Regions from separate parts of the Lysinibacillus sp. NPDC096418 genome, predicted to be linked through region 3. Evidence: riboswitches for the same ligand, from Rfam matches in the RefSeq annotation. Region 3 holds a riboswitch; each other region holds the start of a gene.
What was found. A riboswitch is a leader RNA that binds a small molecule or an ion and turns the genes downstream of it on or off. The one in region 3 is predicted to bind cobalamin.
Positions count from the first base shown of each region.

Region 1: another riboswitch for cobalamin. It lies ahead of ACIQZG_RS20595 (glutaredoxin family protein); the one in region 3 lies ahead of ACIQZG_RS14190 ((2Fe-2S) ferredoxin domain-containing protein).
Region 2: another riboswitch for cobalamin. It lies ahead of ACIQZG_RS21290 (FecCD family ABC transporter permease); the one in region 3 lies ahead of ACIQZG_RS14190 ((2Fe-2S) ferredoxin domain-containing protein).

Region 1 is NZ_JBIWEY010000038.1:8,373-16,065, forward strand. It holds gene nrdE (class 1b ribonucleoside-diphosphate reductase subunit alpha) at 1-2,073, opposite strand, end outside; gene nrdI (class Ib ribonucleoside-diphosphate reductase assembly flavoprotein NrdI) at 2,070-2,429, opposite strand; gene ACIQZG_RS20595 (glutaredoxin family protein) at 2,429-2,650, opposite strand; cobalamin riboswitch at 2,769-2,946, opposite strand; gene ACIQZG_RS20600 (PhzF family phenazine biosynthesis isomerase) at 3,328-4,218, opposite strand; partial or broken gene ACIQZG_RS20605 (DUF3888 domain-containing protein) at 4,387-4,473, shown strand; gene ACIQZG_RS20610 (Imm26 family immunity protein) at 4,526-5,011, opposite strand; gene ACIQZG_RS20615 (aminoglycoside adenylyltransferase domain-containing protein) at 5,477-6,286, opposite strand; gene ACIQZG_RS20620 (hypothetical protein) at 6,440-6,676, opposite strand; gene ACIQZG_RS20625 (serine hydrolase domain-containing protein) at 7,082-7,693, shown strand, end outside.
Region 2 is NZ_JBIWEY010000041.1:14,460-22,152, forward strand. It holds gene ACIQZG_RS21265 (alpha/beta hydrolase) at 1-110, shown strand, start outside; gene ACIQZG_RS21270 (class I SAM-dependent rRNA methyltransferase) at 172-1,368, shown strand; gene ACIQZG_RS21275 (precorrin-3B methylase) at 1,402-2,073, opposite strand; gene ACIQZG_RS21280 (ABC transporter substrate-binding protein) at 2,130-3,125, opposite strand; gene ACIQZG_RS21285 (heme ABC transporter ATP-binding protein) at 3,186-3,959, opposite strand; gene ACIQZG_RS21290 (FecCD family ABC transporter permease) at 3,960-4,949, opposite strand; cobalamin riboswitch at 5,140-5,326, opposite strand; gene ACIQZG_RS21295 (GTP-binding protein) at 5,510-7,450, shown strand; gene ACIQZG_RS21300 (hypothetical protein) at 7,542-7,693, opposite strand, start outside.
Region 3 is NZ_JBIWEY010000018.1:40,396-48,088, forward strand. It holds gene ACIQZG_RS14180 (sirohydrochlorin chelatase) at 1-414, opposite strand, end outside; gene cobJ (precorrin-3B C(17)-methyltransferase) at 429-2,090, opposite strand; gene ACIQZG_RS14190 ((2Fe-2S) ferredoxin domain-containing protein) at 2,098-2,469, opposite strand; cobalamin riboswitch at 2,608-2,791, opposite strand; cobalamin riboswitch at 3,042-3,224, shown strand; gene ACIQZG_RS14195 (energy-coupling factor ABC transporter permease) at 3,618-4,367, shown strand; gene ACIQZG_RS14200 (energy-coupling factor ABC transporter substrate-binding protein) at 4,369-4,641, shown strand; gene cbiQ (cobalt ECF transporter T component CbiQ) at 4,647-5,420, shown strand; gene ACIQZG_RS14210 (energy-coupling factor ABC transporter ATP-binding protein) at 5,417-6,253, shown strand; gene ACIQZG_RS14215 (GNAT family N-acetyltransferase) at 6,482-6,922, opposite strand; gene ACIQZG_RS14220 (glycosyltransferase family 4 protein) at 7,069-7,693, opposite strand, start outside.

The sequences.
Region 1 (7,693 bases), on a different contig from region 3:
CTCCTCTAAGCTTTGTAATCGTTGGCGTACATAGTAAACGGACTTAATCCCCTTTACCCATGCATAAATGTAGATTTTAGCCAATTGTTCTGTTGTCCAATTGTCAGTCACATAAAGTGTCATCGAAATGCCTTGGTCTACGTGCTTTTGAGAAGCTGCATATAAATCGATTAAATCATAAGGATTAACATCATATGCTTCTACATATAAATGGCTATTCTCATTCGTTAAATGCGGCATTGGATAAATTGTTCGACTATCCGCATAGTCACGTACCTCTACACGCTCTGTACTTGGAGCAATTGAAGCTGTACAACTACGAATATATGAAATACTACCAGTTGGTGCAATAGCTAAACGATATGAATGGAATAAACCGTATTGCATAACATCCTGCTTTAATGTTTCCCACATCTTTGTCGTAATGATTGGAATATTACCAAGTGCTTTTAACACTACAGGAGATAATTCTTCTTCGAGTTTATTTACATATTGACCAAAATAAATGCCTGAAGCGTAATCACTATCCTCAAATCGGTAGAATGTTTCGCCACTTTCTTTGGCAATCTCCATTGATGATTTGAGTGAATAATAGTTCATCGCTTCCATAAAATGATCCATAAAATCAATCGATTCCTTCGAGCCGTACATGATTCCCTCTGTAACCAGGTGGCCATGTAGATTCATACAACCAAGCCCTACTGAATGCATTAATTTATTCGCTTTTACAACAGACGGTACATTCTTGATGTTCGTCATTTGTGACACATTCGTTAATAGGTGCATAGCTGTATCAACTAACGTTCCAAAATCATTTACTTTACTTGCTGCATGGATATCAATTGACCCTAAGTTACACGATACATCTAACCCGTATTCATTCGGTTCATCTTGGTCAGTAATTATACTTGTTTGCTGTACTTGTAAAATTTCTGTACATAAGTTTGACATTTTTACTCGACCGATATTTTTGAGTGGATGCACATCGTTGACATTATCATCAAAAATTTCAAATGGATAGCCTGATTCAAATTGTGCTTTTTTCACTTCTGTATAAAGCTTACGCGCATTCAAACGCTTAATTTTACGGATATTCGGATTATCAAGGAATTCATAGTACATCTCTGAAATCGAAATATCAGACATACGCTTTCCATATTCTCTAAATATATCGTATGGACTAAACAACACAATATCTTTATCACGTTTCATGAGTTCGAAGAAAATACTTGGGATAATAATTCCCGTTGATAGCGTTGCGAGACGAATTTTATCATCGGCATTCGGTTTTTTTGATGAAATAAAATTTTCAATGTCTGCATGGAAAATATTTAGATAGACAACTCCTGAGCCATTTCGTTGTCCGAGCTGATTTGAATAACTGAAAGAATTTTCTAAAAGTTTAGCGACTGGGATTACGCCACTTGCACGATTTAAAATCTCTTTAATCGGATCACCTAATGGACGTAAATCTGTTAGGTTTACCCCCACTCCACCACCAAGGCGTGATAGCTCCAAACAATAACCAATATTTTCAGCAATACTATTCATGGAGTCATCCATTGATAATTTAAAACAGCTTACTAATTCGCCACGTGCTTTCTTCCCACTATTTAATGCTGTTGGCGTTGCAGGTTGATATGCTTCCATCATAGCTTCTACCGAACGTTCAGCTAAGACCGTGTCACCTTGTGCTAAATATAAAGCTATGATGACAATTCGGTCCTCATATTTTTCTAAAATTTCTTCCCCATCACGACTTTTCATTGCATAGCTATCATAAAACTTACTCGCACTCATAAAGGATGGGAAACGAAAATTATAATCATAGGCTTTCTTGTATAGCTGTTTAATAAATTCCATATCATACTTGTCGATAAATTGTTTTTCATAGTAACCCTCATCGACTAAATAGCGAATTTTTTCTTCGATATCAATAAAATAACGTAGACGCACATTTACATATTCTAAAAAGTAACGGCGCGTTGCTTCACGATCCTTTTCTAACTCTAGTTGACCTGTTGTGCTATAACGATTCAGTACATCATTATTAAGCTTTAAATATGTTTTCATCCCAACACTCTCATTTCATAAAACATTTGTATTGCATCATAATCAGCTTGATATCCTCGTAAATCTAATTTACGCACTAAGGGAACATCATACGTTGCTGCAATTTTTTCTCCGGCACCGCCAAATACTGTATGCCCAAAGTTACTATTGCCACTGACAACTACTCCCTTACAAAACTCCTTGTTTTGTTCTAAAAAACGAGTCACTTTTTCAGGGACATCACCTAATCCGTCTGTGTATGTTATTAAAAGATAGGACTCATCTAACAGTAATCCTTCAGAGATTTCAATCGATTCCACCCCTAATTTAGAAACAACACTTCGAACATTCCCTGTACGACTAGCAAAAACTATCATTAGGCAATCATCTCAATTTGAGAAACTATTTCTTTTACATCTCCTATAAATGTTCCTTTTACTTCAAGAACAGGTACGCTTAAAAAGCCTGCTTCAATAATTGTTTGCTTTGCTTGTTCGTCGTGATCAATGTTCACAATTTCCGCTTCAAGTCCTGCACGTTTTAATTCCGATTTTACCCAAAGACATTTTGGACAGATTGTTTTCGTATACAGTTTCATTTAAATCCCTCTTTTCAAAATATAAAAAAGGCTATCTCTTAGAGAGATAGCCTGAAATAGAAACGTTTAAAATACCCAAAAAGGTGACGTCCCCATTTCTTATTCCCCGAAGAAATGATTGATTTGTTTTATATAGGCAGGTCTCCTGGCTTTGCTTCATCCTCTGATTTCCTTCCCATGCAGATGCACAGTGGCTTTAATCATCGTCAGCTTCACAGTTGCGGGGACAGCGTCGGTATTGCACCGAACTTCCCTTTTAAACTACATATAGTAGTACCTTGATAAAACGAACACAATATATTGTTTTTTCAATAGAACTAAGTGTACCATCCTTCAAATAAAAAGTAAATCTAGAAAAGGGAATTCCTTAAAATCAAACTATTCTATATTTTTCGTCAAATGACTCAATATAATAACTTGCTAATAATCTACTCTTTAAATCCCTATCACTCTAGTACAATGGTTCGCTAACAGCCAATATAGTATAGCATAAGCAAAAGTAACGATATATTATCGGACACCAAAACTTTATGCGAGGCCACTGACAAAGAAAGTACCTCATAAATTCCCTTATTAGAATTGTTGTCGTATACATTCTCATTTCACAAGGTAAAGCCTAGCCAACCCTGCTACCCTGATGGCAGGCGAATCTTTAAAGAATGTCCCCATATGATGGATTATTCTATTTCAATCTCAATATTCTTCACAAAAACAGCCGTACCTGAGATAGAGATGTCTAGTTGCTCTTTTTCTTCTTTTACATGTACATATACGCGTCCATCTTTATTGATTTCATGTCCTTGTTCAACAATAAGTGTCGCAGGCAAACTAATATTTTCATTTACATACTTTTTATAATACGCGCCCATCACACCTGAAGCTGTTCCTGTAATTGCATCTTCAATAGTACCCGAATAAGGAGATGAAAAATGACGAGCATGCAGATCACTTCCCTGATCTCGCACTTCAAAACAGATAGGGTGTATAGAAGCTTTTGGCATCTCAAATAATACCTTCGGAAATTCTTCGGTGTTGGGTGTCATTTTTGAAAAGCTTGATAACTCTTTAATCGGGATAATTAAAGTCCAAATGCCTGTACTTCCGTAAACAATTGGATATTCTGAATGTAAATCATCTTCTCGTAATCCAATGGAAGCTGCTAAATCAGACTTATAACCACTAAATGATTGAAACTGTGGTTTTGCATGTTGCATAGTGATTAGTAATTGATTATTTTTTTCACAAGTCTGTATCGGCAATACACCTGCATTCGTTTCAATTGTAAAAGCTGATTTTTCTAAAAGTCCATTCATTCTTAGAGCATAAATCGTTGCCATTGTCGCATGACCACATAAATTCATTTCATGTCCAGGTGTAAAGTAACGAATTCGAAAATCAGCAATGTTCGAAGAAACAACAAAAGCTGTTTCATTAAATCCAACTGTTGCAGCAATAGTGAGCATTTGTTTTTCTGTATAATCCTCGCCATTCAATACAACACCAGCTGGATTCCCTTTCTCTGGAATGGAACTAAACGCGTCAATGTGCTTTATACTTACTTTTGCCAAAATACGTACCTCCTTCAATCGTAAAAATCATGCCTTACTTTAACTATTCGATACCCCATTCTTTTACTGCATCGTAAATGACAAGAGCCAATACTATTCATTTTGAAGTATCAGCTCATTTTTTTAAACAACTTTATTTACGGTGAAACACTATTTACAAATATCCATCGAATGACCTATGAAATTTCTTCTGGACCTACAATTAAATCGATAAATCACACACACCTCAAGACGTATGAATATCAATCGGAATAATTGGCACATTAAAAGCAAAAAGACGCAAATTCAACTTCTGAAAATGTGACCTTTAGCTTAATAACTTTGATTCTGCAAGTACCCTTATGTAATCCATACCCCAAATCCCCAAGGTTTCACATTTTTCCCATTCCTCTTTTGTAATTGGTCTTATTTCTTCTAACCCTTTCATTAATTTACAATATTCAGGTTGGTAGCTTGTTTGAGAACGAAAATAATTAGGCTCAATAGAGTCTAACTCCAATGGACGGTACCCAGTGATCATACAGCCTAATCCAGTTTCGTATATGCAATTAATGTGTGCTACTCCTTGAATTAAAGTTTTTGACCCTGCAATTGCTTCTGATGTAGGAGGAACACTTTCTATCCAATCCATCAAACCAGCAAGGAAAGTCCTTGTTGGCGGGGCACTATATTCTCCCGTAACCTGTATAACCCTACCGCAAGCAAACATTCCATTATGTAAAGGAATCGCCCAGAATTGACCTGGTATCAGTTTTTTATTTGATTTTGGTTTAAAAGGATAGTTAATTTTCAAATCGATTCTCCAATCATCTTTATTACATTATAACAAGATTCTTATTCAGTTATATGGCCCTTTAATGAAAACGAGCGCTGATCCTTATTACAGAATCTCTCCCGATTGCGGAAGATAGTTTTTCAACTATAGCCCCTGTAATTGAAGTAGAAGAACGATAAAAAAATGCAGGTATACAGCTTAATAAATTGTCTCTATATACAGGTTTTTATTTTTATTTTTATTAAGATAACATACTCTGAAAAATCTCGAAAAGTCCTATCGTAGCTATGTTTATATAGCTTTACATAAAAAGCTGTATAAACAATAGTCCTCGTAAAAAGGCACGAACGTTGATTTAACAACATTCGTGCCTTTTTGGTGTGTTTCCAAACTTGCGTTTGGAAACGTTATTAGGTGTAGTTATGTATACGTTATAAATCCTTGTTGTACTAAAAACTCTCCGTTAGTTCAAGAAGCAAATACTTAATCAAAAAGGTTATTACATTCTTGAATCATAAACTCAATGTAGTTCAATGCATCTTTTCGTCTATTGAAAACGGATTTGTATAAAGACTTTTTGTTGTCATTCCGTAACCTCATAGACTCATTAATAATCTTATGCCATCTTTGAGGAACCACCTTTAATGCATATTCACCTGCTCCAACTTTCGAAGTAATATCTTTTTCTTTAAATGTATAATAAAGACGAGAAACTCCCAAAACTCCCCACTCAACCATATGTAAACTAAATAATAAACCTATGTTATTGATGGTAGGGAACCGCTTACAATCACTCCACCAACTAAGCCAATAAGTATTAAGATTATCTCTCATATTATTAATTAAGATATTCCAATCAACCGTATAGCAGACATCCTCAATTTTTTGTCCTTTTATAGTTATCCCGTATTTCTTTAATTGATAAGCGTCTATTGAGTTTTTATCGAACTCTGTAAACCCATTGAACTTTCCATCATTAAAGCGAATACATAAAATATTGACTTTGTTTAAAGACACCATATCATCCTTCTCTATATAAAACCCGTCTAAATTTGTTTTTGGGTACTCTCTTTGCATATCCTTATGAATTTCTTTAAGAATATTTACCTCTGTTTCAACTAATTTTCGGTTTATTACCGCAATAAAATCAATATCACTAAATCCATCCTTAAATGCACCTAATGAGGCTGAACCAAAAAGATAATAAGCTTCAAGTAAATTGGGTAATTTCAATTCAATGTAATCAAAGTATGTATCTAATACTTCATCAATTTTTTTAGGAATATTCCTCATCTAATTTTCTCCCTTAAAACCCACTTTAATATAATAATTACAAATTTTCTTATATTTACCAAATTGATTATACCATATTATTTTGTTCAACTATCCTGCGCCGTTCGAAGTAAAAATGTCCCCAAAGCGGTGTTTGGTAACTTTCCTGGAATTTTAGTATGAAGGTGAATAAATTCTATCTGTATCAGTATCTAAAACAAAATTAACTTTAATATCCTCTGAATAAGGGACTTGCTCAAAGTTATGAAGTCTAAAAAAAATGTTAGGAAGATTACGTGAGTCCAAGGTCAATTCTTTTGCTTGGAGGTACATTTGTTTCAATTGTTGTTTTGAACACTTTCTTCCTGTAAGTAGAGCTTGGTTAAAGAAACCGTCAATTTCAATAATCATAAATATCACTACTGATTGCTAATCAGTCATATAGCTCCGATTTTTTATATTATTTTAACACATATAGTTTCTAGATAATTTTCTAGTTAAAGAATTAACATTCCCAAACCTTCGTTTGGGAACAATTCTTTGTTTACCGTTGTAAATCCGCATAAATCTGACTAGACCCCTTATTCCACAATCTGGCCCTTTAATGAAAAAAGCACTTTCCTTATTTCAGGAAAGCGCCCGATTGTGGAAGATCGTTTTACTTATTGAACTAACGCATCCGTTCGTTATGTGTAACTCTTCACAATTACTTGATATTATATAGGTGAATAGAAAGATAAGTTAAAATTTAGTTTAGTAGTTGTAAAAATAGCTTATTTATATTATTCCCTTATAACTTTTCAAAAAGGAGGGTTTATGAAAAAGATTATTGTTTTTGTATTAACGATATTTATATTATTCTCAGGATTCGCAACACAAAGTTATGCTTTGTCAGTTTCGAAATCTGCGGCAATACAAGCGTTGCTAGATGATGCCCGTCTTATATCAGGTGTACCGGGAATGTCAATCTCAATACTTGCTGATGATGAAGTGCTCTACTTTTCTTCAGGGTATGCAGACCGTAAAAAGGGTTTGTCTGCAAGTGAAAATACACTCTATGAGTTAGCCTCGGTCAGTAAAGCTTTTACCGGTATGGGTATTATGCTATTGGAAGAGCAAGGGCTGCTCTCGATGACTGACCCTGTCCAAAAATATTTACCTTGGTTTACGTTAAAGTATCAAGGGAAACTTGTTGATATGCAAAGTCTTACACTAAATAACTTTCTTCACCATACCAGTGGTCTAACAAATATTAGACATACTCAAAATATTCCACAAGGCAATACACCGGATATGTTGCAAAAGACTGTGGAAATGCTCGTAGATGCTGAATTGGAGTTCCCTCCCGGTGAACAGTATAACTATGGAACCGTTAATTATGACGTATTGGGTTTGGTTATTGAGATTGTGTCGCGACAAAGCTATGAA
Region 2 (7,693 bases), on a different contig from region 3:
TTAATCATGTTGTTATGCCAGGTTTAATCCATAGTTATTTCAGTAAAATGGACTTTTTCGAGGAAGCAACGATTGACACTGTCGAAAAAATTGCTGCTTTTATAAAATAATTTGTCTATATCCCTAAAACAATGCGATAATAGAGCAAAATGCTTTTTAAAGGATGACAACATGACACAAACAATTGCACTACAAATCAACAATCAATTTGCAGGCCCATTAAAAAAAGGCTACCCACTAATTTCGAAAGACGCAGTCGATGCACGTAAACTACCTGCCGAGGAAGGTTCCCTATTACGCTTACTAGATATACACAATCGTTTTATCGGAACTGGTTATTACGGCTTACAAAATAAAGGGATTGGCTGGCTATTAACAACAGATGCCAACGAAGAAATTGACACAGCTTTCTTTGAGAAGAAAATCAAAAAAGCCATCCAAAATCGTGAAGCCTTCTTTAATAATCCTAACACTACAGCATTTCGTGCTTTTAACGGTGAGGGCGACGGTATCGGTGGCTTAACAATAGACTTTTTTGATGGTTACTATATGGTAAGCTGGTATAGTGAAGGCATTTACTCCTTCAAGGATGCTGTCTATGAGGCACTTTCTGAAACGGTAAATTATAAAGCAATCTACGAAAAAAAACGCTTTGATAGTAAAGGTCAGTATATCGAGCAAGACGATTTTGTCATGGGTACACCAGGTGAATTCCCATTAATCGTGAAAGAAAACGGCATGAATTACGCAGTCAATTTAAATGACGGCGCGATGACTGGTATTTTCCTCGATCAGCGTGAAGTTCGCCTTGCAATTCGTGAGCGCTACGCTAAGGGTTCGAATATGCTTAATACATTCTCTTACACAGGCGCATTTTCAGTCGCAGCAGCACTTGGTGGCGCTACGAAAACTACAAGTGTAGATGTTGCAAAGCGTAGTTTATCTAAAACTATTGAACAATTTAGTGTCAACTCGATTGATTATGAGGCACAGGACATCAAAGTGATGGACGTGTTCCAATATTTCAAATATGCACAACGTCATAACATGAAATTTGACCTTGTCGTATTAGATCCACCTAGCTTTGCACGCACAAAGCAAATGACGTTTTCAACAGCGAAGGACTATCCAAAATTGTTAATGGATACAATCGCAATTACAGAGAAAAACGGAGTGATTGTCGCTTCTACAAACAACGCAAGTTTTGGTATGAAGAAATTCAAAGGCTTTATCGACCAAGCATTTAAAGCAACTAATACACGCTATAAAATTGTTGAGGAATTCGGGCTACCAAAGGATTTCCGCATACCACGTGAGTTCCCTGAATTCAACTACTTAAAAGTTGTCTTCATTCAAAAATTAAACTAAAAAAACGGGTGTCTCTTTTTGAGGCACCCATTATTATATAAGCTTTTGCCAATAATCAGCAGATTTCGTTCGGTGATAATATTTGTGAAATGGTTCGTCTTGGCGAGCATATACCTGATAGTCCGTGATAATTGCCTGTAACAGTTGTTCAATAAACTGTACAGGTACTTTTTTTGCAAATAACTCCCCTGCCTGTGCATGTCTTCCCATCGGAACAGCTCCTAAATAGACATCAAAACTATCTTTCTGGTAAACAAGGCCAATATCGTCATAAACGGCATTGTAGCAAGCTGATGCACAACCATTCATATTGACACGCAATCTTTTTGGTACCTCTATACCTTCAAGCCGCTCATAAAGCGCTTCTGTTATCGCCGCTGCCTCCATCTTATCCCCATCACAAAAATCACATGCTTTCATCGACACAATAGGACCTTGCTGTGAAATGTATAAGCCTGCCTGTTCTAACTTCTGTCTCACCTCTGGAACATCAATTGTCGGGACGGATAGCAATATACTATAAGATGCAGAGTATTTAATCGCCCCATTCTCCCCGATTACTTCTGCAATTTTTTGAAATTGTACCGGTGTATAATGCTTATTAATAATACCAGGACTTACTGCAAGACGCGTAAATTCACCTACAGTGTTTAACTTTGCAAATGTTTTATCAGGAATATTATATTTGAATGCATTGATTGACATGGTCCCATCTCCCCTTATGAAAAAGGAGCCAGCATATCGCCAGCTCCAGGCCTTTATTAGAAATTATCTGGATAGAATCCTTGTGCTAAAATTTGAATGGCTTCAGCCGCACGAACCCCTTCTGATGCTGCCGAAAGTGGTAAAGTAACAAAACGCTCGTTCATCACTGCATCAGTCTCTTTTAACGCTGGATCATTTTTCAAGAAATTAATTTTTTCCTCTACGCTAGTAGACCCGTAGTCAATAACTACAATAACTTCAGGATTGCGCTCTACTGTGTCCTCTTTTGAAACAGTTGTCCAACCAGACTCAACATCACCGAAGATATTTTTACCACCTGCTACAGTGACAAGCTCATTCATGAAATTTTGCCCTGCGGTAGTAACATCTTGCTTTCCGTTGTCAAAAATAAGGACACGCAATTCTTCCTTTCCTTGTGGTAGCTTCGCTCGAATATCCTCTACTTCTTGTGACATTTGCACAATCAGTGCTTCCCCGCGCTCTTCTACTTCGAATATCTTCGCAATATTACGGATATCCGTGAAAATATCCTCTAATGAAGGATTAGTGGTGCTTGAAGATGTATGTAAATACGTGTGAATTCCTAGTGTCTCAAGCTCTTCTGGTGTACCTACACCCTTCTCACTAAATCCACTCTTCCAACCTGCATATAAAAAATCCGCTTCTGCATCAATCACCTGTTCTTTTGTAGGGTATTGCTCAGCCAAAACCGGAACTTGATCATAGGCCGCTTTTAAAGGTGCATAAATTTTATCATCTAAATACGCTGTTCCAACCATTGAATCTTCTAACCCTAATGCCAACATAATTTCTGTGACATGCTGATTTAAACTAATCGCTTTTTTAGGTGCTTCTGTATAAATCTGTGTCGTATCATTATTTTCAATCGTTACCTCTGTTGCTGCAGCTTGTGCTGGGTCCCACTGTTCATTTTCTGTTTCTGACTTCTGTGCTTTATCGTTCCCACAAGCTGCTAAAATACTTAACATTGCGATTGCAAGAATAAGCCACATGCTTTTAAATGTCTTCATGTCCTTTCCTCCTTTAATGATCAAAATTATATAGAAAGAAATCTATGATCCCTTTGCTAACTACAAGAATTGCTCTGGTATATAGAAAATATGTGGTTTTTTCGTAATGGGATGCACGCTAACCTCTGCATGTACGCCAAATACCTCTTTTAATATGGCAGGTGTTAATATATCTTGTGGTGTCCCATAAGCCATAATTTCTCCGTTTTGCATCACATAAATTTTGTCGCAGTAAGTCGCTGCAATATTTAAATCATGTAAGGCAACCACCACGGTAATCGGTAAACTCCGTATTAGGTCCATTAGCTGTAGCTGATGCTGAACATCCAAATGATTTGTTGGCTCATCTAATACCATTATCTTTGCCTGCTGTGCTAATGCCCTTGCGACAATAACACGTTTTTTTTCACCACCAGATAAGGAACTAAAATTACGTTCCGTTAAATGAACAATGCCAGCTTGGCGCATTGATTGTTCAATGATATCTCGATCCTCTTTCGTATCGCCTTCAATGAGTCGTTTATGTGGAGTGCGTCCCATAGCCACAAGATCCTTAACAGTAAAGTCAAATAGTACTGGTGTTTCCTGTCCTACAACTGCAAGTTGCTTGGCCATCTCCTTTGCGGATTGCTTGTAAATGTTTTCATTATATAAAAACACATCTCCGACTTGTGGTTTAAGCATTCTGTACATATTTTTTAATAACGTGGATTTCCCACTGCCATTTGGGCCAATTAAACCTACAAACTCTTGCTCATGGATATGCATCGATACATTTTTTAATATTTTCGCTTTTTGTACAGTGAAAGACAGATTTTGCGCAACGAATACCATTTAATCCCCCTCCCCGAATGAATAAGTTTGCCTACGGAGCATCCAAATAAAGAATGGACAACCACATAAAGCAGTAATAATCCCAATCGGCATTTCCTCTGGGGCAATGACAATACGCGCTACAGCGTCTGCCCATATTAAAAAGATCGCGCCAAGTAGTGCACTTACGGGTAAGACAAATTTATAATTAGAGCCAACAATCATACGTACAATATGTGGAATAATGAGACCTATAAAGCCAATTGCCCCACTAACTGCTACTAACACGCCCGTTAACAGAGAGATTAAGAGGATAAGGAGCAGTCGGAATTTTTCTATATTGACACCGAGTGTTACGGCTGATTCCTCACCTAGTAACAATAAATTCAAATGACGTGCGTGTAATCGTAAAATTAAATAGACAACAATAAATACGACGAACGGAATCGCTAAATTCGCCCACTTTGCACCAGCCAAGCTACCCATCATCCAATACATTACCGCCTTCAGACCACCCTCTTCTTTCGACATCATCAGCATAAAGTTCGTCATCGCTGATAACACGAGTGACACTGCAATACCTGCTAATAATAAACGAATAACTGAAATTCTTCCTTGTACTCGTGCTAGGAAAAACACGATTATCACGGCTACCGTCGCACCAATAAAGGCTGCAAATGACAGCGCATACATACCTAAATACGAAAAAGCACCAAGTAGTATAACAGACGTTGCTCCAACTGATGCACCCGAGGATATTCCTAAAATATACGGATCTGCAATCGAGTTACGAACTAGGGCTTGAATCGCTGCTCCCGAAATGGCAAGACCAGCCCCGACAATCATAGCTAGTAAGACTCTTGGTGTACGAATTTGCCAAATAATAATTTCTTGTGAGCGACTCCAGTCCGATTCAATGCCAAATAGATTGAAAGGCGCATGTGATAAAATTACACGCCACACCGTACTTGGTGTGATCGATACAGAGCCCACCATGACTGCTATCGTCATCGATACAAAGACGACACCAATCAGTATTACTAGGATTATGGCTATGTTTTTTGTTGTTTGATTCCTCAAAATGCTCTCCCCTCTTATAACAAAGGGCATAAAAAAAATCCCCTTGTCTACAAGAGGATGTCATAGTGAAATAATGGGTTTCTCTACCCTGTCACTACAACCATCCTCGTGGTTCTATGTAAATGTGTTGCTTTAATTGGCAGGTATCCTGGCTTAGGTTCATCGTCTATACGCCTTCCCATAACTTAGCTACAGTGGCATTGTGCATAGACTCCCCATTTACAGTTGCGGGACAGCATCGGAATTGCACCGATTTCCCTTTTAAGCAAATGTCCAAAGACATTTGCACCAATAAAAAACTTCATATTAAGTTATAAAATTTAGAATAGCAGAACTATTCTATTCTAGCAATCACACAAAATTATCCATTTTAGAATTTTCTTTGATATATAAGCACTACTTTATCATAAAGACTATTTATGTAACATGAAATCATTACTGATAATTTTCTGTTACAATAATAGTCAACGACGAATGAAATGAGGATTTTTATGTTAAAGACAATTGGCGTGCTCGCTCATGTCGATGCAGGTAAAACAACTTTCTCTGAACAGCTTCTTTATCATACGAATAGCATCCAAGCTAGGGGTCGTGTCGATCACCAAGATACATTTTTAGATAATCATGCAATCGAACGTGCGCGCGGAATTACTATTTTTGCCGAGCAAGGTCGCATGCAAATCGGAGATGATACATATACGCTTATCGATACCCCAGGTCACGTCGACTTTTCACCAGAAATGGAACGAGCTATACGTGTCATGGACTATGCAATTATTATCGTAAGCGCCGTTGAAGGAGTGCAAGGTCATACTGAAACGGTATGGCAACTTTTACGTCAATATCATGTACCGACGTTTTTCTTTATCAATAAAATTGATCGTGAAGGTGCAGATGTAAATGCAGTAATGGCGCAACTCCAAAAGGAATGTTCTGAGGACGTATTATTTATTAATGAGTCGCTTCGTTCGGACTATGTATCTAGCCAGATTACCGAATGGCTTGCGGAACGTGACGAATTGCTACTTGATTCTTTTCTTACTGAATCGCTGGATGCCTCTACTTGCCTTTCAAGCTTGCAAGCAATGATTAAAGGAGAACGAGCTTTCCCTTGCTTTATAGGATCGGCATTAAAAGATATTGGCATCAAGGAGTTTATAGCTCAACTTCCACTTCTATCTGCGACAAATTATGAAAAAGAAGCACCGTTTCAGGGCGAAGTATTTAAAATTCGTCATGACGGTCATCAACGTCTCACATTTATAAAAGCATTGCAAGGAACCTTACATGTTCGAGATGATTTTACGTTAGGAGTAGTTACAGAGAAGGTAACGGAAATTCGTATTTATAACGGTAATCGATTTGAAACTGTACAAGAAGTAAGTGCTGGGGAAATCTTTGCGGTGAAAGGACTAAGTCAGGCTCAAATTGGTGATGTCCTTGGTAGTTCAATAAATCCACAACCATTTGAGCTTGTACCGACATTACAGGCAAAGGTGCAATATGATGGAGGGCAACATATAAAAGATGTATTAAAAACCTTTCGTTTACTTGAAGCTGAAGAACCTACGTTACGAGTTATATGGAACGAAAAATTTCAAGAGATTCACGTGCATATTATGGGCGTCATTCAACTCGAGGTTCTTCGTGAAGTGCTAACTAACCGCTTTTCTCTAGTAATTACATTTGGTGAGCCTAAAATCCTATATTTAGAAACCATTGCGACGACTGTGACAGGCTACGGTCATTTTGAACCGTTAAAGCACTATGCCGAAGTACATTTATTGATGGAGCCAAACACGCGTGGAACTGGCATTACATTTGTCAATGCATGTCATGCCGATGATTTATCCGTTGGACATCAGCGACTCATTGAAAAACATCTATTTGAGCGCGAACATCATGGTTTATTAACAGGCTATCCTATTACAGATATTCGTTTTACTCTACTAACTGGACGTGCGCATAATAAACATACAGATGGTGGCGATTTTCGTGAAGCAACGTTCCGAGCGCTACGTCAAGGGCTCGAACAAGCTAAAAATGTATTGCTCGAACCATATTACCGCTTCAAACTTAAAGCACCGAACGATTTTATTGGGCGTATGATAACTGATGTTCAACAAGCAGCAGGAACTTTTGACGCACCTATTTTGACTGAGGAGCACGTTTTACTAACCGGCCGTGCCCCTGTAGCTACATTCATGAGCTACAGCACTAATTTTGCCGCTTATACAAATGGCAAAGGCTCACTATCACTGCAGTTTGATGGCTATGATTTGTGTCATAACACTGCTGAGGTTATTGCTCAGATTGGCTATGATAAAAATGTTGATCCTGAATACACATCTTCTAGTATATTTTGCGCTAAGGGCAAAGGCTATTCCGTTCCTTGGCAAGAAGCACAAGAAGCCATGCACTGCTTACGATAGAAAAACAAAACAGACTTCACTCTATATTTTAGGGTTAAGTCTGTTTTTTAATGGAGATTGAAGTAAAAAGAGCCTTACACACTCTGTATCATTAATTTGCTAGCACTAAAAATACAGTAAAACTAATCGCATATAACCCCATTAAACCTACTGACATCTTTGATAATTTTGTTTTGATTGAAAAAGCACTTCGGAAATCCGAAGATCTAAAAAGATTAACAATGAAAATAGATACTGCAAAGA
Region 3 (7,693 bases):
ACGTGCAATAAGTAATATCGCTGTATCTTCATGTTTTGCTTCAGCGTCAAAACCAGTTTCTGCTAAACGGTCTTGTAAAATTGAGAAAATCTCTTCGTGAATACCAATCGTTTGGCCATACGTAAAGTGAACATTTGGATAATGCTCACGTGCATGCTCAATTTCTGCTGGAATATGCAATTTCGAATGCCCTGCATGTAGCAAAATAATTGGAATAACATGTACTTCTGTTGCGCCCTTTTTCACGCAATTCGTAATTCCCTGCTCAATATTTGGTGAAGCAAATTCTAAAAAGCACGTCTCCACTAAAAAATCCTTATCAATTCTCGGTGTCATTTGTTCTATAAATGAACGTACCTCATCATTTCCTGCTGCTAAACGGCTACCATGGCCGACAAATAAAATTGCTTTCATCTTTGCTCTCCTCACTAGTCGCCGCACGGAGCTGGCTCTACTTCTATTTTTGAAGACATATCTTGATAGTTAAAATGTAAAATCTTTTTCACACGTTTGAAATATTTAAACAACCGCTCATTTGGATGTGCATTTGCTTTATATTCATCAATAATATTCGTAATTAGTGGTATGAGTTGTTCAGGTTCTAAGCCCTCTACAACCGGTTGTGCCGCATGGGCTGTACGCCCTACTGGCTTTGCCCCAATAAAGACATCAAATTTACTTTTTCGATAAACAATGCCGATATCATCAAACACTGCACGATAACATGCCATGCCACAGCCATTAAATCCAATGTTCAGTGTTTTCGGTAATGCTAAACCACCTAATTTTCCTTGAATTTCTTCGGCATAAGGGATTGAATCTGCCTTTTCGCCATAACAGAAATCACAAGCTTTTAGTGACAGCACATCCCCAATCGGTGCAAGTAAGAAACCTACACTACGAAGCTTGTCTGTAATTACAGACGGCTCTGATGTTGGGATTTTCAAATGGATTTGATGGTCTGGTGTGTACTCCATTGAACCCTCTTCTCCAACTACCTCAGCTAACATCATCATTTGTGCAGGCGTGAAAAATTTATTAGCTACCCCTGGACTTACTGCAAGCTCAAAAATCGACTCTATTTTTTGGTGGACTAGTTTTGGCGTTACGTTAACCGCACTAGTCCCCTTCACCATTGCTAGAGCAGCTGTTGCCATCTCAAGCGTTGTTTTTTTTTTCACTGGAGGGGCTGCTGTTATTGGCGTCACTCGCCCCGCATTTGGATCTGCAGCAAAATCAGTACGCGCTGCACCTGTTTCTTGATTCATCGCCCATGGTTCAGCTTCTTCTTTTAAGCGCTGATGTGGACGTAATGGTTGTTTCTCTTCACCAAGCGTATATTTACGTTGGTAGCCCCTTGGTGTAATCATTTTATTGTCATAGAAGAACGTTGAAGAGTTCCCAATAATAACCGTTGTCAGCATTCCAATATCATGATTAAGCATTTCTGATAAGGTTGTCATCGTCACTTCCTGACGGTCTCGGTAGGCACTTTTTACAAGTCCAACCGGTGTATCTGGCGAACGATACTCTAGTAAAATACGCTGTGCTTCAACAATTTGGCGCGTACGTCTTCCACTTTTCGGGTTGTAAAGTGCGATAACAAAATCCGCCAATGCTGCTGCTTCAACACGTTTTGCAATTAAATTCCACGGTGTTAAATGGTCACTTAAGCTAATTGTGCATGAGTCGTGCATTATCGGAGCGCCTAGTAAACTCGCACAAGAGTTAATAGCGGAAATACCAGGTACGATCTCCACTTCGATACCTGTCGCCTCTGTCCAACCAAGTTCGATTAGCACTTCATAAACAAGCCCTGCCATTCCGTATACACCGGAGTCACCACTAGAAATGACCGACACAATATTTCCGGCTTCTGCCTGACGAACTGCTTCTTGCGCACGGGATACTTCTTCAGTCATGCCCGTACTAACAATTGATTTCGCACTAACTAAATCTTCAATCAATTCTACATATGTTTTATAGCCGATGATAAATTCACTTTGTTGCAGTGCCTCAACTGCACGCGTTGTAATATGTTTGAAATCGCCAGGGCCAAAGCCAACAACGAAAATTTTCCCTTTTTGCACGGTCCAATTACCCCTCTTTCACTTTTTCAATCCCTTTAATAGCCGTCGTTTGTGCTGTTCGTCGTAATGAACCTTCATTAAGTGTAAATACATGCTCACTATGTAAAGATTCATGATGTAAATCTTGCACAAGCGCTCTTGCATGCTCAGTCGTTGGCACACGGTACCAATTCCCTTGCGGATATGCAATAACTACACATGCATCCTTACATCTCCCATTACAACGTGTTCTAGTCGTATGTATTTCTTTATCAAGGGCAAGTGTCTGAATTTCATCACGAATCACCTGCGTAATATCTTCGCCATCTTTTTTCATGCAACTGCTGCCATTGCATATAAAAAGATGTGTTTTCATGCCTTCTAAATTCCAAGTTGTCAAAGTAATTCTCCCCTCATTACTTTTAAGAAAAAGAAAAAACCTTCACTCATAACGAAGAGTAAAGGTTTATTGAAGCCAAATGAACACAGATATATATATAGATACCCGCCCTCGCTTCAACTTCTCCCTCCGAAAAGTTTGCGTGCCATCAATTAAGCAGGTTTCCTGACTTAAGCTTCATTTTACTTTCGCACCTTCCCAAGTTTGCACCAGTGGCATTTGCGATTTCATCAGCTATTACAGTAGCGGGGGCTGTACCGGATTTGCACCGATTTCCCTATTATCTCGAACAGTTTCGAGCACTTAATAGATTTATTTATATTAATTTTCTAGTTTTTTAAAATATAATGAAAAACTGTTTCTATCATAGCTCATAATTATTAAATTTCAAGACTTCTTTTTTAAATTTTTTGCAATCTCCATTAAATTTCTACAAATATTTCCTGCAATAACACCTAACTTCGCTTTAATATATCAGAATTTTCTACACTTAAATTACTGAAAATAAAAATTTTTCCAAAAAGAGATAGATTATTTTCATTGAGCCGTGTTACACTGTGTCGTGAAAACTCACAACAATAACATTTTTTGGTGTAAGGTGCTTGCATCTTGCTTAAAAGGGAAGCCGGTTCAAGTCCGGCGCGGTCCCGCCACTGTACTAGGGAGTTTTATAGATACGTCACTGTCCAACGGATGGGAAGACCTATAAAATGATGAACTAAAGCCAGGAGACCTGCCAAAAAATACGTGACAAGTTTCAACCTACGCGGATAGGTGTGCGGCTTAGCAAATCGTTTTTTCATTTGCTTTTTTCTGCTATGCACTTTTCCAAAAAGGAGAAGTGCTTTTTTATTGCACACACTAAAAGGTCATCATCAAAAATATGAGTTGGCATTTGTTTAAAGAGCATAACACTACTAGAATGCTTTTGATTGTAGTGGAGGCTGGGCGACTCCTGGGGGATTAGCGTCCTAGATGTGACCCAGGAGCGAGGCTTGTAGGGGAACAAAGGCTAAAAACGTCACATCCTGTGACCAACATCCTGTTGCCCCGACGCGGCTTATCGGGCGCCCCCCGGAAAGCGCCCAGGCGGAACGGAAATCAAACCCAAATTTTGGTGATGAATCTAAAAAACAAAAGGAGGAAGAATGTTGAAATTTTCATTTTGGAAGCTTAGTTATTTCTTATTAGCATTTATCATGGTGCCAGATCGTGCATTTGCTATGCACATTATGGAAGGATTTTTGCCACTTGAATGGGCAATTTTCTGGTGGGTTGTATCCATTCCATTTATTATTTTAGGATTACGTTCTATTCGCAAAACGATAGATGAGAATCCGGAAACTAAAATGATGTTGGGGCTTTCAGGTGCCTTTGCATTTGTCTTGTCAGCTCTAAAAATCCCTTCAGTAACAGGCAGTTGTTCGCATCCAACAGGTGTTGGCCTTGGTACCGTTTTGTTCGGACCATTAGCGATGAGCGTAATCGGTACAATCGTATTATTATTCCAATCTTTACTTTTAGCCCATGGTGGGTTAACAACATTAGGGGCAAACGTCTTCTCAATGGCAGTTGTCGGACCATTTATCGTCTATTTTGTCTTTAAAGGGGCACAACAAATTGGCTTTTCATTCTCACTAGCAGTATTTTTTGCAGCAATGCTTGGTGATTTAGGTACATATGTCGTGACATCTGTTCAACTTGCACTTGCATTCCCATCTGAAGTTGGTGGTTTTATGGCTTCATTCACGAAGTTCTCTGGGATCTTCGCCTTAACACAAATTCCACTTGCAATTAGCGAAGGGATTTTAACGGTGATTGTCATGAACTTCTTAAAAAAATACAATGTCAGCGAATTAAAAGCATTACGTGTATTCTCTACAAAGGAGGCACATTAAGATGAAAAAGAATTTACTGTTACTAGCCATTGTCGTGCTACTTGCCATCATTCCCCTCTTAGTACAAAAAGGCGCTGAATTCGGTGGTGCTGATGGAGAGGCCGAAGAAGCAATTGGTGAGATTAACGCAGAGTATGAGCCATGGTTTGAAAGTATTTGGGAGCCACCAAGTGGTGAAATTGAGAGTTTATTATTTGTGCTACAAGCTGCAATCGGTGCTGGTTTTATCGGCTATTTCATCGGTTTCATGCGTGGCAAACATAAAGAAGGTTAACAACAATGCTACTCATTGACAAATATGCTTACATGAATAATTTAGCGTCCGTCCATCCACTAGAAAAGATGACGTTTTCACTTGGATTACTACTACTGTCGCTTATATTTCGAGATGAACATATTTCACTCATTACATTTATTGTAATGAGTGCTTTTATCATTTTTGGCGCAAAAATCCCTTTTACGTATTATCTAAAACTTCTACTACTTCCAGGATTTTTTCTACTCACGAGTCTAGTGACAATTTTGGTTTCGTTTGCCCCTACTTCAAGTGTTTTACCTTCACATATCTGGAATCTCCAACTGGGTGCATGGACAATCTTTATCGGTACATTAAGTATTTCGATGGCACAGGAGCTATTTTTCATTGTACTTGGTAGTATTAGCTGCCTTTATTTTTTAATTTTAACAACATCAGTACAGTCGATTTGTTACGTGCTACGACTGTGGCGTCTACCCGTGTTATTTGTAGAACTAGTGGAGCTAACGTATCGCTTTATTTTCATTTTCTTAGAAAGTATGCAAAAAATTCACCTTGCCCAACAAGCAAGACTCGGCTACCATTCGCCTATGCAGTGGCTGCGCTCTGCATCAATGCTAATTGCGGCATTATTTTCGGAAATGTTCCAGCGTAGTCGTGAATTAAATAATGCGATGCAGGCACGTGGGGGTGAACCTGTTTACTGGCAGGAAACTGCTGCTTATAACAAGAAAAACTGGCTTGGCATTGCTGGCATTGCCATATTATTCGTCATCTATGGAGGGGGTATCATATGAGCGAACTTTACTTTGATCTCAAGCATTTATCCTATGCCTATGCAGACGGTACACATGCATTGACGAACATTACATTACAAATTCCTAAGGGGAAGAAAATCGCAATTCTAGGTCATAATGGCGCTGGAAAATCGACATTATTTCAGCATTTAAACGGAATTTTACAACCAACATCGGGCAGTATTTCATTTTGTGGTGAAAAACTACGCTATAACCGAAAAGCGTTAAAACTATTGCGTCAACAAGTCGGAATCGTGTTCCAAGATGCCGACAATCAACTTTTTTCTGGTACGGTCAAGCAAGACATCGCCTTCGGTCCACTCAATCTCGGTTGGTCCCCGGAAATAATTGAAGAAAATATTGCTTGGGCCGTCGCACAAACAGAGGTTGAAGACTTACTCGAAAAGCCCATTCACTTCTTAAGTGTCGGGCAGAAAAAACGCGTTGCAATGGCTGGTGTCCTTGCGATGGAGCCTGCTGTTTTACTGCTAGATGAGCCAACTGCAGGATTAGACAATTATTATGCCGCACAAGTATTACAATACTTAGCTAAATTAGAGAACGGCGAACGTACATTTTTACTCGCCACCCATGACATTCAGCTTGCTTATGAATGGGCAGACATTATCCTAGTTATGGAACAAGGTCAAATCATTTATACCGGTGATCCAGTTGCACTTTTCCATCAAGAAGATGTGCTAGAAAGAGCCCATTTGGAACGACCATGGGTATTTGAAATGGCTATCACATTACAAAACAAAAAGCTATTTGACAAAAACATTCCACTCCCCCGTTCTAAACAGGACTTGCAACAGTTAATTGCTCAGCTTTAAGCGCATGAACAAATGCGCTTAAGCGCTCGTTACATTCGACAGCTGCTTGCGATCCTGAAGTAAAAGTATGCGTTCCACCACTTTTGCCTTAGGGAGCAGACCGCGACTTCGAGGATGTAGCGCTTTAACCTAGACGACAACTATGCCCTAGATTATCCACAGGCAAAAAATTCACAATTCCCTTAACATTCAAAAGCATCTCTCCCCCCAGGGTCGAGATGCTTCTTCTTAATCAAAATATTTTACGTAATTACAATACTCATCCTGCTTCATACCTAACTTCTCATATAATCCACGAGCATTCACGTTATCAGGTGCTGTTTGTAGCGTCACATATCGGGCATGCTGCTGTTGACTATACTGGAATACCATCTCAGTTAAATCCTTCCCAGCGCCTAATCCCCTCGCATCCTCTGTAACATACAAATCATTTAATATAAATGCACGCTGCAAAGCTAATGATGAAAAGGTTGGGTATAGCTGTGTGAAACCAATCGCTTTACCTTCATGAACTGCTAAAAAAATAATAGATTCATTTAACGCGAGACGTAATTGTAAAAACGCCTTCCCGCTGCTGACATCCGATTTATTACCATAAAACTGACGATATTCGTCAAAAAGTATAGCTACATCATCTAATTCACTCATTGTTGCACGCACTATTTCCATCTTAATCCTCCCTCGTCTACGCAAGATTATCTAGTAATGTTGACTTAGCCATATTATATCTCAATTGGTAAGTAACGGGAAATGACAATTCAATAATCTATCATTCCTACTTATGTGCGCTAAGGGAGTATTCAATTAAATATCATCTACTTTAATGCTTCTTCATCTAGAAAACTAGCAATCTTTTTAACAATAAATCTCCAGTTCAATTCGGATCTCGCAAACTTTTGTAAAGCACCACATGTGTCGGCAAGCAATTCTTCTTGTGTTGCAGCTTTTTTTAATTCTAACCCAATATTTTCCCAATCATATGTTGGATGAATTTTTCCAAAACGTTGATTTTGTGTAATGTCCGAAGCACCATCAACGTTGGTAGATATGATGTAACACCCATTTTTAGCCGCTTCAGCAAATACATGTGCATAGCATTCTACGGTGGATGTGAGGCAAAATATTTTTGCTTGCCTATACTCTTGCTCTAACAAATGCTTATCGTAAATAGGTCCTAAAATGATGACCTGGGCAGCGAACGGATTTCCTTCAAGAATTTCTTGTAAATCCCGTCTAAAAACATCTGACATAGGACCAACTAAGCGAAACTCCCAATCTGTAAGCTCAGCAGCTAAAAATGCTTTGACCGCTAGCTTAATTTGTTTTTCAGGCGCATCTAATCGACCAACTGTAAGTATTCTGTTTTTTTTCTCCTCAAAGGATACTGGCCCAGTTGAGAAGAATTCATAAAAGCCATTTGGAATCAGCTTGACATCTAAA